Regions from separate parts of the Pseudoalteromonas sp. KG3 genome, predicted to be linked through region 2. Evidence: predicted binding sites of a transcription regulator. Region 2 holds the regulator's gene; each other region holds the start of a gene.
The links. The regulator LexA, encoded in region 2, represses DNA repair genes until DNA is damaged. The targets are predictions, from matches to a motif close to TACTGTATNNNNATACAGTA.

Region 1 (4,847 bases), 1.1 Mb from region 2:
TTCATCACCATCAATATCTGGGAATACATTATCAACGCCGTCACGAAAGAGTAACTCATAACCTACGAGTTGTTTGTTTCGGTCTAAAATTGGTTGGCGTGCAGCATAAAAATACATAAACAATGGATCCACATCAGTTAAACGAGTTCTTGGGCAATATAAGGTAAAACAACATAAATAGCATTAACTATATTTGCAATATAAATACTAAAGTATTGATTATTTGAGAAATCATTGATCTAATCCTAGGGTAATTAAGCATTAATTACCATATTCAAGTATGAAATTGTTTTCAACGCGTAAAAACAACTTTACCTCAAATAGTTGCGTGGTTACCTCTGTAATTGGAGTTATTCACCCTTGGCATGCTATAGTCAACTTCTAGGATGGTTTTTACACCAATAATGACTTTGTATCGTATTGATTTAATACTGGTTTGTGAGTCATTATTAGGATTAAAAGCCAGATTTTAACTTCAGAATTGGAGGCGAGTTTGGAAACTGGAATGATTATTTCTTTAGCTGCGTATTTTATCGTAATGCTAGGTATTGGTTTATATGCATATAAGCAATCTACCGCCGACGTATCTGGTTATATGCTGGGTGGAAGAAGTTTATCTCCAGCAGTTGCGGCGTTATCTGCCGGCGCATCGGACATGAGTGGTTGGCTACTGATGGGTTTACCAGGTGCAATGTATCTATTTGGTTTAAGTAAAGTGTGGATTGCTATTGGTTTGGTACTAGGTGCTTGGGCCAACTACTTTTTAGTCGCACCACGACTGCGTGTTTACACTGAAAAAGCAAACGATTCAATTACCATCCCTGATTATTTTGCTAACCGTTTTGCTGATAATAAAAATATATTACGGGTGATCTCGGCAATTGTAATTATTGTGTTCTTTACACTTTATACCTCATCGGGGGTTGTTGCCGGTGGGAAATTATTCGAAAACTCGTTCCAAATGAGTTATGAAACAGGGTTATACGTTACGACGGGAGTTGTTGTACTTTATACTTTGTTTGGTGGCTTTTTAGCGGTTAGTTTGACGGACTTTGTGCAAGGCTGCATTATGTTTATCTCCTTGCTAGCGGTCCCTATTGTAACATATACGATGTTAGATCAACCTGTTATGGATACATTGGCTAACGCACGTTATGATCTCTTATTGAGTTCGCCCAAAGAGAGTGAGATCCACGCACTTAATATGCTTGATTGGTTTGCCGGCGGCTCTACCATCGCGATTATTTCTGCGATGGCATGGGGCTTAGGTTATTTCGGACAACCGCATATTATCGTTCGTTTTATGTCAGTTCGATCTGTTAAAGATATGCCAACTATGCGTCGTATTGGTATGTCGTGGATGACACTTTCGGCAATTGGTGCAGTGCTAACTGGATTATTTGGTGCCGCATACATGATTGAAAACCAAATGCTGATTGATGATAAAGAAACAATCTTTTTAGTGTTATCTGAATTAGTATTCCATCCGTTAATTGCAGGCTTTTTACTTGCCGCTATTTTAGCTGCGATTATGAGTACTATTTCGTCGCAGCTATTAGTTTGCTCAAGCTCACTAACTGAAGACTTTTACAAAATCTATTTAAATCGCAGTGCCTCACAAACAGAATTGGTTTTAGTCGGTCGAATTAGTGTATTGCTAGTGGCATTATTTGCTATTTACTTAGCGTATGATCGCGATAGTTCGATTTTAGATTTGGTTAGTAATGCATGGGCTGGTTTTGGTGCTGCATTTGGGCCATTAGTATTATTAAGCTTATATTGGAAGCGCATGAATCTACAAGGTGCGATCAGCGGTATGGTTGTCGGTGCTGGTACTGTGTTGGTGTGGATATATGCGCCAATAACCATTAATGGTGAGACTCTTAGCAGTCTTATTTATGAAATTATACCGGGCTTTATTTTATCAAGTATCGCAATTGTAGTGGTGAGTTTATCAACACCACCTCCGAGTAAAGAGATCACGCAGTTATTTGATGAAGTTGAGGGCTCGTTGAGCTAATAGACCAACAAAAAAGGAGCTTTAATAAGCTCCTTTTTATTTGTTAACTTGTTGGTATTAGCTCGCGGCTTTGTCAGTGCTTGCTTTTATATCTGCAACGTTTTCTGCTGTTTTCTTCGTTTTAGCTGGTGCAGCTTTAGCAGGAGCAACATCTTTAGCGCCTTTAAGTACATTGATAAAGTCGTCTTTACTTTTAGCAATCTCAAGCGCAAGCGATTCAATTTGTTGTTCACTTAAAGGGACATCCACTTTCTCTAGCATTATCTCGAGTGACTCTGCTATATCAAGCATTTTGTCATACGCATCTGCTTCTTTTTTAGTAGTAAACGTCATACGCTCGACTCCGTTTCTTTCTACAACATATTTAACAACAACAGCCATGATTTCTCCTGCCAATTTGCTTGGTGAATAATACGTTCACCTTGATTGATTACTGTTTTTATGTACAGTAATAGTTTGTTGGCCTTTTTGCAAGTGAACATTTTTATTTTTTCACTATAGGTATATTGACAAATGGGGACAACTTTACTTTATTTAAATTGTCACACTTTTTCAGTATGGCTTTATTTGGATGTAGTCCAAAAGTGAGGACATTTAATTCAACTATTAACTGAGTCCACGTATGGATATCATGGAGGAGAAACATGAAGTTTTTAACTTTAATAGTATTACTATTTGGTCTTGCTATTTCATTGCCCAGCAATGCAGCTGTAAATAAAGTAGAGGCGACTGAAAGTGCCGGAAAACCTCAGCTAGTCAATGTTAATCAAGCAACCGTTGAGCAGCTGAGCCAGTTACCTGGCATTGGTAAATCAAAAGCACAAGCGATCGTTGATTATCGTACTACGCAAGGTAAATTTAAATCCGTTGCTGATCTGGCGCAGGTGAAAGGCATTGGCGATAAGCTCGTCGCAAAACTAGAGGGAAAAGTTAAATTTAAATAAGTTATATTTTAATAAGTAACAGGGCGAATTATTCGCCCTGTGTAAACTCTGCAATTGCTTGCTGCAAATAACCTTTAGCAAACATGATCTCTACTGGCGTCGTCAGTAAGGGGTACGCCATACCGGTGATCAGTAATGCAGGTAACAGTAACCAACCTTCAATATATGCTAGTGATAAAAATACAGGGGTCAATAAAAGTAACTTTAAAATACGCAAACTGATTTTTTGCATTGGTGTTAAGCGACTTAAAGCTAAGGCAATAATTTGCTGACGTTGGCGTATTTTAAATGGTTTTAATGACGTTACTTGGCTTGAAAAAAATGTCATCATCACAGTGACTTTTTAATGATTAAACGGCTTGCGACAACGCTTATTAGTACCAGTGTGAATGCGGCAAAAATTACTTCCATCCAAGCGGGCATACTTAATCCTGCAAACTGCCAATCAATATTGCCACAATCACCGGTGGCGGCGAAAAATTGCGGTATCCATTCATGTAACGGCACGGGAAAGTTTGGTTCAAACTCACAGCTAAAAGCAAAAGGATCAGTTGTGGTTTGCATCTCGATATGTTCGCGAGCAATCAAATAACCCCAAATACTAGCAACAGCCCAGCTCAATAAAGCAGTAACGCGGATCACCCTATTAGTGGGATTTATTGCGCCAATAATGCCTGCGAGCAGCAAACCTAGCATCGCAGTTCGTTGATAGATACACATAATGCATGGCTCTAAGCCCATTTGATATTGGAAAAATAAAGCAACCACTTCAAATGTAAATGCAGTTAATGCTAATAAAACCCAAGGTGTGCGTTGCTGCGCTAAATTTGCTAACCAATTCATAGTATTTCCAAATATTAATATCTCAATGAGATTATGACTTAGTCATTAAACTAGGCGCAAGGGTAAATATGCTTTGTGACGATAAAAGCTGCTGGCAGATATTTAACAGCCTGCTTAAATGATTTAATGAAGTGACTTTACTTGTTAGTTTTGCTTCATCTGGTACAATCAGTCGGTTAATGGTTTTTAAATGAAGTAATGTGATAACTCGAGTGGGAATTGAATGAGAATTTTTAAAGCGAAAAGTCCAGCTGGATTTGCAGAAGAGTATATTGTTGAATCAATTTGGAACGGCGATTTCCCTCCTGGTTCTATACTCCCTGCTGAGCGCGAGTTATCAGAATTAATAGGTGTTACACGCACTACACTACGTGAAGTATTACAACGTCTAGCGCGTGATGGCTGGCTGACTATTCAACATGGTAAGCCAACCCGAGTTAATAATTTTTGGGAAACATCAGGCTTAAATATTCTCGAAACATTAGCCCGTCTTGATGAAGACAAAATGCCAGAGCTTACCGACCAACTTCTATCTGCACGAACTAATATCAGTGCCATTTATACCCGTGCGGCAATTAAGTTAGCACCAGATCGTGTGATTGAAATCTTATCGCAAAGTGACGAGTTAGAAGACAGCGCACAGGCTTTTGCTGATTATGATTATAAAGTACACCATGAGTTAGCTGTGGCAGGCAATAACCGAATTTATGTGCTTATTCTGAATGGCTTTAAAGGCTTCTATTCGAAAATTGGTTGCCATTACTTCTCCGATCCGGGCACTCGTCAACTAGCACGTCAGTTTTATAAAGACTTAACTATACTTGCTGAAAAGCGTGAACATGATGGCGCTATTTCAATGATGCGTAAATATGGTCATCAAACCGGTGAAATTTGGCAAAAGATCCGTGGTGATATGCCTGAAAATATTATGGATTAGTCATTATCACTCGTTAATAGCCTGCTCATGCAGGCTTTTTTATTCCTTTTACGTAGTGTTCTGTATTTTCGATGGTAGACATCGGAAAATACGATTGTTCTTT
Region 2 (4,847 bases):
TCAAAAAAGCTAGTAGCAAAGTATTTATCAGTGAGTACCATAGTCACCGCACCTGCGAGCACTGGCATAACCGCAATTAATAAGAATGCGGTAATTAGCCAAGTCCAGACAAATAGCGGCAGTTTCATCCACGTCATACCTGGTGCGCGCATATTCACTATGGTCACAATGACATTAATTGCCCCCATAATTGAGCTGATACCCATAATGTGCACGGCAAACACAAATAACGCAGTGTTATCATTACTGTAAGTGGTAGAAAGCGGAGCATAGAATGTCCAGCCAAATGCAGGTCCGCCACCGGGCATAAACAATGACGCTAATAGAATTAAAAACGCAAACGGTAAAATCCAAAAACTCCAATTGTTCATTCGTGGTAATGCCATGTCTGGTGCACCAATCATCAAGGGCACCATCCAGTTTGCCAGTCCTGTAAAGGCCGGCATAACCGCACCAAACACCATGATCAAACCATGGACTGTGGTCATTTGGTTAAAAAAGTGCGGATCGACTAACTGCAGTCCCGGCTGGAACAATTCAGCGCGGATCACCATTGCCATCGCACCGCCAATTAAAAACATGGTGAGCGAAAAAATTAAATATAAACTACCTATGTCTTTGTGGTTGGTTGTATATAACCAGCGCTTAAATCCTTTTGCTGGGTGATGATGCCCATCATCATGATGTGCAGCTGTATTATCATGTTGCTGTGTTACGCTACTCATTATTTAGCCTCCGATGTTGCATCAAGCTCAGCTTGGATCTGACTCGGTTGAATAACATCACCGGTATCGTTACCCCACGCGTTTCGTTTGTAAGTAATAACCGCTGCTAACTGCTTAATTGATAACTGCTTAGCAAACGCTTGCATCGCAGTACCTGGACGACCATGTAGCACAACATCAATATGATCTTTAATATCACCAAGCACCACAGGATTACCTTTAAGCGCAGGAAACACACCTGGTAAGCCCATCCCTGTAGGTTGATGACATGCTGCACAACTGGCCATATATACTTGCTCGCCAAGTGTCATTAACTCTTCTTTCGGTAATGTTTGATCGAGTAAAGCGGCATCCGCAGCGGCTGCTTTTTGCTTCGCTTGTTTAGCATCGGCTAACCAATCAGCAAAATCTTGTTCAGATTTAGCTTCCACCACCACAGGCATAAAGCCGTGATCTTTGCCGCATAACTCAGCGCATTGCCCACGATAAATGCCTTCTTCATTTATTTTCGTCCATGTTTCATTGATGAAGCCTGGATTGGCATCTTTTTTAACTGCAAAATCAGGTACCCACCAAGAGTGGATCACATCATCTGAGGTCATTAAAAAGCGTACTTTTTTATTGATCGGTAAGACTAAAGGTTTGTCTACTTCAAGTAGGTAAGTACTTGTTTTATCCGCTTGATTAGTTATTTGTTCTTGCGGAGTCGATAAAATAGAGTAAAAAGCAACATCTTCGCCCATATACTCATAGTGCCATTTCCATTGTGACCCGGTAATTTTAATAGTCAGATCAGCCTTACTTGCATCTTCCATCGCAATCAACGTTTTAGTCGCAGGCACAGCCATTGCGATGAGAATAACAAATGGAATAGCAGTCCAAAGTATTTCAACTTTAGTGCTTTCGTGGAATTGAGCTGGAATAGCCCCTTTTGATTTGCGGTGACGAAGTAACGCCCAAAACATAGCGGCAAATACAATCACCCCGATCACACAACAAATAATGAATATAGTCATGTGTAATTGATAAACATTATTACTTATATCTGTTACGCCTTCGCGCATATTAAATCGGCTATTAGCCAACAAATGCTGCGGAAGCATAAGTAATATAAGCCACAAGGTAGTGCTCAGTTTACCCATGTGACGGCTCCTTTTGATGCTATTGCAAGATGCAAAGCGAAAAGGCGGCACTGCTTTTTTCACGCCAATTCGTTATTTTTTATTGTAACTGGTCATTAACTCAGTCTCAGAAAAGTGTTTTTGCGCAAAAAATCGCAACTTTTAAAGACAGTTGTTAACACAGTGTATTAACCAATTAGTTAAAAAACGAACAATTAGCAAGTTTTAGGAGTAATTTATTTCTCTTTTGGTGCATAAATAATAACTAAAAATCAGCGCGTTATTTTGTTATCAAGGATAGCTACAGTAGGGCAAAAGTAACGTAAAAGTAGAGTTTACGAGGGCTTGAGAGGCATAGCTAAGTATGAAATTTAGCCATTAAAGGGGTAAAAAAAATCAAAGCACCAAACTTCACCAGTTTGGTGCAAAATAGGTTTACATCCAGTCTGCGTTGCGGATCACCCCAACCGCCAACCCTTCAATATTGAAAGACTCATGCTCAAGATCGACTTCAATAGGTGCAAATTCATCATTTTCAGCATGTAAAAAAACTTTTTTACCTGCTTTTTCAAGGCGCTTTACTGTTACATCATCATCAACACGGGCAACAACCACTTGGCCATTTTCAGCAACTTGCGTGCTGTGTACTGCCAGTAAATCACCATCCATAATGCCAATATCTTTCATACTCATGCCTTGCACTCGTAATAAAAAGTCGGCTGCGGGTTTAAATAATAAGGGGTCAACTTGGCAATGGCTCTCAACATGCTGCTCTGCCAAAATTGGCTCTCCAGCAGCAACCCGACCAATTAGCGGTAAACCAAGTTGCTCAGGCTCTTCTTCTTCAACCAATTGGATACCACGGCTAGCGCCAGGCTTCATTTTAATTACGCCTTTTTTAGCTAATGCTTTTAAATGTTCTTCCGCTGCATTAGCACTTTTAAAACCTAACGTTTGCGCAATCTCAGCACGGGTTGGCGGCATACCGGTATCTTTAATAAAAACTTTTATAAGTTCGAGAATTTGAGCTTGGCGATTCGTTAATGGGCGCATACAACTGGTTTTCCATACAGTACATTTAACTGTGAGTATATACAGTTATCTGAAAATCGCAAATATAAATACTGAAAAGTGAACCAGAATTATTAAGTCCATTTTTTCTTGTAATCACTCTGTGGCTAACACTTACAAAATTAAATGTCGGCTGTTAACTATTAGTGTTGATTACATAAATTCGTTTTTTGTAGTCAAGTTTTTACAAAACCATGTGCATAGCCGAGCAAAATAATCTTTAGCATCACTGAAGGTGGATACGCCGCCGCGCCCGTTTTATCATTGTTATACCACGCGTCAAAGCCCGACAAATCGAGTTTATTTTCGACAATATAACAAAGCTCATACTCAAATGTACCTGGCAATATTTGCTCAGCAAAATTGATTGGAATGAATTTATTTTGGCAGGATAAGTCAGGCTTATAGTTGGCCATAACAATTTACCGTGGGTGAATAATATCTATTAGATCACAGTAACCCTGTGGGTTCAAGGTTAAAAAACAATCAAGTGAAATGTGTAGAACCAGTTCCTAAAAAGAGTAATTCTACAACCTCAACGTCCAAAGCAGCTGCGCGCTGTTAAGCGTCAGCTGCCTTTGTTTGTTAGCATTTTCAAGTGCTAGGTTCTAACTCGACATTAATCTTCGTCTTGTTGTTGTCATGATCAAGGTACTCAATTACCACAACATCACCAGGTAGTTTGTTGGAGACTTCTTTCTGAAATAAATTTGTACTATTAAAATATTTTCCATTGATCGACAGCAATCTCATACCTTCTCTTAATCCTGCTTTGTCGGCTGGGGATTCAGCATCTATGTATTTGATAATTCCATCATCACCAGCCGTAATCCCGATTCTAACTTTTGAATACACCCCAGCAACTCCATATAAGTGAGGGCGCTTAATCTGGTTCGACATCATAAAACCGCCACCATATGTGCCAACAATTTCGTCTCTTGATATTTCCTTATTGGTGATAAATACCAATTCAGCACCCACTTTTGCGGTTTCTTCTTTGAGAGTGGTTAACAAGACATTGTTGTCTGCATAACCATTGCCGTGAGCTGCTACATTTGCGATATAAATAACAGGTTTTGGTGGTGGATTATCTTGAGTATAAACTTCTATTTCCATTGGTGTTTTATTAGTTCTTGGAGTGTTTTTTGCTTGCGAGTTTAACTCATGTACTCCTCTTGCCATACCACATCCAGTTATGATGAACGCTAAACAACACGGCTAGCGCATTTTAATCCCAGATTCTAACAGGGTTGAGCGATAATCATCGTCTAGCCCTGCCATTTTCTTTTTTCTCGCCATACTGGCTGTTTTAGTTGTATCTTGTTTAAATAACGCCATGGCTATTTTTCTCATTACGTTAAAAACAAGGGGTCCTTGCTTCTTACGGATTCTTGATTCATCTTCCCTAAAGTTCATATCCAACATCCAATGCATACTTTCAACCTGCCAGTGGCTTCGTACCGCATTAAGTGCTTGCTCCGCACCTAACGCTAACGAACTAATATACCAACGCGTTTCTATCGTGTCTGTACCTGATGATTTATCGTGAACCTCAGCGGTTACTTGAATAACACTCTTTAAGCCAGACCATTGGTAGATTTTATCTAACCAGCTTTTATCAATAAGCAATTGCTGACAAACCCTTGTTTCAATGCGCCCATGCCCTGAGCTTATTTCGGTATGTTTATCATAGTTGCTATTGGTCAATCCTTCGCGCTCACTCTTGTGCCACCAAGCTTCTAATTCACTCTGCATACCTGAATGGTTACCTTTGAGCGCTAGGATATAATCAGCTTTTTGTTTAATTATTTGTTTCGCTATTTCTTGCTGGCAGCCCATAGCATCAAGTGTAATGATGCTATTTTCAATATCTAGCATGGTGAGTAACTCAGGTATGGCTGTGATTTCATTTGTTTTGCTATCAACGGCT
Region 3 (4,847 bases), 420 kb from region 2:
CTCTTCATCTTCCGGGAGTTCGTATTGGCCACAGGCGCTGATCAGCTCTTCTAAGTTTTCTACCCGAGCACGGCCTTTTTCGCCTTTTTCAGCTTGATACATTGCCATAAGGCCCGATGTTTGAATCGCGTATTTGGCTTGCTCTTCTAGCGTGAGATCGCCAATTTTGTCTTCAATGTGCTCAACCAGCTCAACAAACTTAGTTACAACACTAGCCGCACGCCCTGATAGGTGCTGTTGCTCAACAATGGCTTTTGCAGCGTACCAAAGCGGCAGTGATTCACTGCGTGCACAATCACGAATATGGCTTAGGGTTTTGTCGCCAATACCGCGGGCTGGGGTGTTAATAACACGCTCAAAAGCGGCATCGTCTTGGCGATTGCCAACAAGGCGTAAATACGCCAGTGCGTCTTTAATCTCTTGGCGTTCGAAAAAGCGCATACCGCCGTAAATGCGGTATTTTAAGCCTTCTTGTAGCATGGCTTCTTCAAGTACCCGCGATTGCGCGTTACTACGGTATAAAATCGCTGCGTCTTGTAATGCATTACCTGCATTGAGCCAGCTGCGTAATTTGCTGCTGACAAAGCGCGCTTCGTCTAATTCGTTAAAAGCGGCATAAACAGAAATAGGCTCGCCATCATTGCCATCGGTCCAGAGGCTTTTACCCATCCGGTCTGAGTTATTTTGAATAAGCGCATTAGACGCTTTTAGAATAGTGGCGGTAGAACGATAGTTTTGCTCGAGGCGAATTGTTTCGGCTTCAAAGTCGGTTAAAAAGCGCTTAATGTTTTCAATTTTTGCACCGCGCCATCCGTAAATACTCTGGTCATCATCACCAACAATCATAATGCTGTTGGTATCGCCAGCGAGTAATTTAAGCCATGCATATTGAATGGTGTTGGTATCTTGAAATTCGTCTACTAGCATATGGGCAAAACGTTGCTGGTAGTGACGTAGTAAAGTTGGATTGTTTTTCAGAACCTCAAAACTACGCAGTAATATTTCGGCAAAATCAACTAATCCAGCACGGTCACAGGCTTCTTGATAAGCGGTATAGACCTTAAGCATCATTTGCTCATTGATATCATAAGCTTGAATATCTTTTGGTCGCAGGCCTTCATCTTTCTTGGCGCTGATATACCAACCAAACTGCTTTGCGGGCCATTTTTTGTCATCAATATTCATGGCTTTTAATAAGCGTTTGATCATGCGTAGCTGATCGTCTGAATCTAAAATCTGAAATGCTTCAGGTAAATTAGCTTCACGGTGATGGGCGCGTAAAATACGGTGTGATAAACCATGGAAGGTACCGATCCACATACCACCGACAGGCGCTTTAAGAGCTTCTTCAACTCGGGTGCGCATTTCTTTAGCGGCTTTATTGGTAAAGGTTACTGCAAAAATACTGTAAGCAGAGGCTTGCTCTACCTGCATAAGCCATGCGATGCGATGAACAAGTACTCGAGTTTTACCTGAGCCTGCGCCAGCCAGCACCAGCATATTTTGCAGTGGAGCAGCTACGGCATCCCGTTGTTTGTCATTTAAGCCATCGAGTAATTCAGAAACGTCCATCATCACGCCTTTTCAATCAATATTAAGGGCAGTATAACAGGTGTTTTTGTTAGGCTAAATAAAATACTGTTTTTATAAACAGTTAATTTTAAAATGTTCTTTATTCTATTTAATGAGTTTTTTAGCTAAGCTGTTGTAATGAGCGCTATTAGCTGTAGCCAATTTGACTGATATTTAGTAAAAATCACGATTTAGTAAAAACTATTAAAAATATTTTTATTGTAACCTACTGATTTTTAATTACTTAAATAATTGGCATGATGTGTGTAAGTATCTAAAAAGAAAATTAAATTAATAATTGAGGTTAACATGGCAGAGCAAGGTTCAGGCGGTAATGTAATTGCGGCGATTTGTAATATATTTTTTCCAGGTCTTGGGCAGTTAGTTCAAGGGCGTATAATGGCCGCTATTTTCTTTTTCTTAGCTTGGGTTATTAGTGGAGCACTTATCTACGTAGTGGTAGGTTTTGTTTTACTCCCTATTGTCTATATTTGGGCAATCATCGATGCGGCTCGTTTCAAAAGTTACCGGTAGCTGTATCACTTGAAAAGAATAGCGCTTTTTAGCGCTATTTTTGTATCTGGCTTTAGTGATCCACAACCGCCTAGGGTATAATTCTGGGTATTAGTTGTATTTAGGTAAAGTTATGGAATACCAATTTATACGCGATCCAATAAGTGGCTTACGTATTAAAATTAGCAGTGAGCATGCTGTTATTGGCCGTTGGCTAAATGAAGAAATCGGTAAAGATAAAATCAATATGGTGCAGGCTTTAATCGCCTCAGTTGCGAGTAGTTTTGAAGCGCTGACACTGCAAGGCCAAGAAATTGATTTGATTTTAAATAAAGATGAAGCCATCTTTGAAGCACATGCCTTACATCAAGATTCTGAAGATTTATTTGCTTATCAAGATGATGAATTGATGCTTGAAGAAAACGGTTTGAGTAGCGGCTGTGGTTTTGAAGATTTTGTTGATCTGATTAATTCATGGCAAGAATTTATCACCGGAAGGTAAGTAGAGAGCCGCAGCTCTCTACTAGTGTTATATTATTGCTCCGCAACTGGTTTTACTGCCGCTAATAGTAAGTTTTCGGTGAGGCGAACTTTGTAATTTGGGTTCGCGTATTGAAAATGCACTAAGCCTTTTTGATCAATGACAAAAACGGCTGGCACAGGTAAGGCTACTTTTGCCTTACCATCAAGAGACACAAAATTCACACCGAGCTTATTGCGATAAATAGTCGCTGTTTTATCGTCCAGATAAAAAGCTAAACCTAGCGCCTGACTTAACACTAAACTATCGTCTGATAAAAGTTGATAATTAGGCGAATCAATTTTAGTTTCAGCTAATTTTTCTGGACTATCGGGTGATACTGCAATAATTTGCGCGCCTAAATCAGCTAGCTCAGCTTCAATTTTTTGCACATTCGCTAATTGCTTCGAGCAATATGGGCACCAACCGCCACGGTATACGATAAGCACTGTGGTTTTTTCAGCAAACCGTTCCGCTAAAACAACATTCTTACCATTTTGATCTTTGAGTGTTAAAGCTGGAATCGTTAAACCTGGCATTAACGGACTGGCTTTTTCAGCAGCAGGCGCGATATTCAATGAAGTATTAGCACTTACATGAAACGTGAGTAAAAATATACAACTTAATAGAATTGATTTTAACATGATAGTGTTTACTCATCTTTAGTTAATTATTGTAATCATAGAGTAGTAGAACGACTTGGAGGTGTTTTTCTTTCATCTTACCCTGTATTATTACCGCAATTAAAATAGTAACTGGAAGAGATATGTCTGCCAATTTAAATAAACTAGTGGTGATGCTAGAAATGCAAAATGCGATGAACACCAAAGTTCATGAGCAATGGTTTAGCCAAGGCTTTGAATGGTATCGTGCTATTTGGGTTGAATGTGCAGAAATGCTTGATCATTACGGTTGGAAATGGTGGAAAAAACAAACACCAGATACTGAACAAGTTATTTTAGAGCTCGTTGATATTTTTCATTTTGGTTTATCGCTACGTATTGATGGTGAAACAAGCTACTTAGAGCTTGCTAAACAGCTTGAAGCACAGTTAAGTGCACCGCAACAAGCCGATGATTTCAAGCAAACGTTAGAAACGCTAGCTGCATCAGCTGTTGCAGATAAAACCTTTAATGCAGCAGCTTTTGCTGGCTGTATGGCGCAAATTGGTATGGATATCGATGACTTATATCGTGGTTATGTTGGTAAAAATACGCTTAACTTTTTCCGCCAAGATCATGGTTATAAAGACGGTAGCTACATCAAAGTTTGGAATGGTCAAGAAGACAACGAGCATTTAGTTGAGGTGGTTAAAAGCCTTGATACTGAGCATGCTGATTTCGCAAAGCTTGTTTACCAAGGCTTAGAGGCTCGTTACCCGAAAAACTAAGGGAGCAGAGTCCGAAAGTCAGTCACGTTTAGGTAGTCACTGAGCTCATTGTGCGGTTGTTTGCTATCAGGGTTAGCAACCGCCAATAAATGACCTATCCCATACTCTTTAGCTGCATTTAGCACGGCTAAACTATCATCAACAAATAACGTTCGTTGTTTATTAAAACCTAACTCAGCTTGTACATGCTGCCATAATGGTTGGTGCTCTTTACTAACTCCATATTGATGCGTTGAGATCACGCCATCGAGATAATTATCGATGTTGGTTTGTGCAAATTTAAGCATCACACTTTCAGGGTGTGCATTGGTCAGTAAGATTAACTCTTTACCAGCTTGTCGTAGTGCGGTCAAAAACTCTGGCACATCTTCACGTACTTTGATCAAATGCTGGTGTTGACGCTTTAGCTCCATGATTGGCAGGTTAAGTTGTTGTTCCCAGTAATCTAAACAATACCACTGAATTTGCCCGCTGACCGCTTGATAACGTTTAAGAATATCTGCTTTAGCTTGCGCTAAGCTAATGTTTTGTACAATGGCATGTTGTTCAGGGATCACGGTAAGCCAAAAGTGAGTATCAAAGTGGAGATCGAGTAAAGTACCATCCATATCTAATAGCACTGTATCGATTTTCGACCAATTTAGCATAGGAATTTCATCTTATAGGGTTTATTATTGAACTAACTGCCATGATAGCAAATTAATGCCAATGACACAGAAAAAGCACCCAACACCACCACAGATCCTTAGCACCGAAGTCGTTGCTAAGAGTAGATTATTTACGGTGGAATCACTTGAATTAAAATTTTCAAATGACGAACAGCGTCAATATGAGCGCATTCGCGGCGGTGGC

Region 1: NDQ71_RS06065 (YebG family protein) is a predicted target of LexA. The motif match lies at 2,452-2,471, and genes of this name have one in related genera.
Region 3: uvrD (DNA helicase II) is a predicted target of LexA. The motif match lies at 1,637-1,656, and genes of this name have one in related genera.

What each region holds. Positions count from the first base shown of each region.
Region 1 is NZ_CP098523.1:1,262,664-1,267,510, reverse strand. Features, by position in the region: gene NDQ71_RS06075 (EAL and HDOD domain-containing protein) at 1-117, opposite strand, end outside; gene putP (sodium/proline symporter PutP) at 506-2,020, shown strand; gene NDQ71_RS06065 (YebG family protein) at 2,078-2,401, opposite strand; gene NDQ71_RS06060 (ComEA family DNA-binding protein) at 2,665-2,964, shown strand; gene NDQ71_RS06055 (DUF6170 family protein) at 2,993-3,295, opposite strand; gene dsbB (disulfide bond formation protein DsbB) at 3,295-3,807, opposite strand; gene fadR (fatty acid metabolism transcriptional regulator FadR) at 4,031-4,744, shown strand.
Region 2 is NZ_CP098523.1:2,362,452-2,367,298, forward strand. Features, by position in the region: gene ctaD (cytochrome c oxidase subunit I) at 1-725, opposite strand, end outside; gene coxB (cytochrome c oxidase subunit II) at 725-1,867, opposite strand; gene lexA (transcriptional repressor LexA) at 2,282-2,899, opposite strand; gene NDQ71_RS11195 (transposase) at 3,094-3,333, opposite strand; gene NDQ71_RS11200 (PDZ domain-containing protein) at 3,512-4,099, opposite strand; gene NDQ71_RS11205 (ISAs1 family transposase) at 4,136-4,847, opposite strand, start outside.
Region 3 is NZ_CP098523.1:2,783,807-2,788,653, forward strand. Features, by position in the region: gene uvrD (DNA helicase II) at 1-1,572, opposite strand, end outside; gene NDQ71_RS13210 (hypothetical protein) at 1,882-2,106, shown strand; gene NDQ71_RS13215 (YacL family protein) at 2,219-2,587, shown strand; gene NDQ71_RS13220 (peroxiredoxin-like family protein) at 2,620-3,249, opposite strand; gene NDQ71_RS13225 (dUTP diphosphatase) at 3,372-3,995, shown strand; gene yrfG (GMP/IMP nucleotidase) at 3,992-4,642, opposite strand; gene nudE (ADP compounds hydrolase NudE) at 4,704-4,847, shown strand, end outside.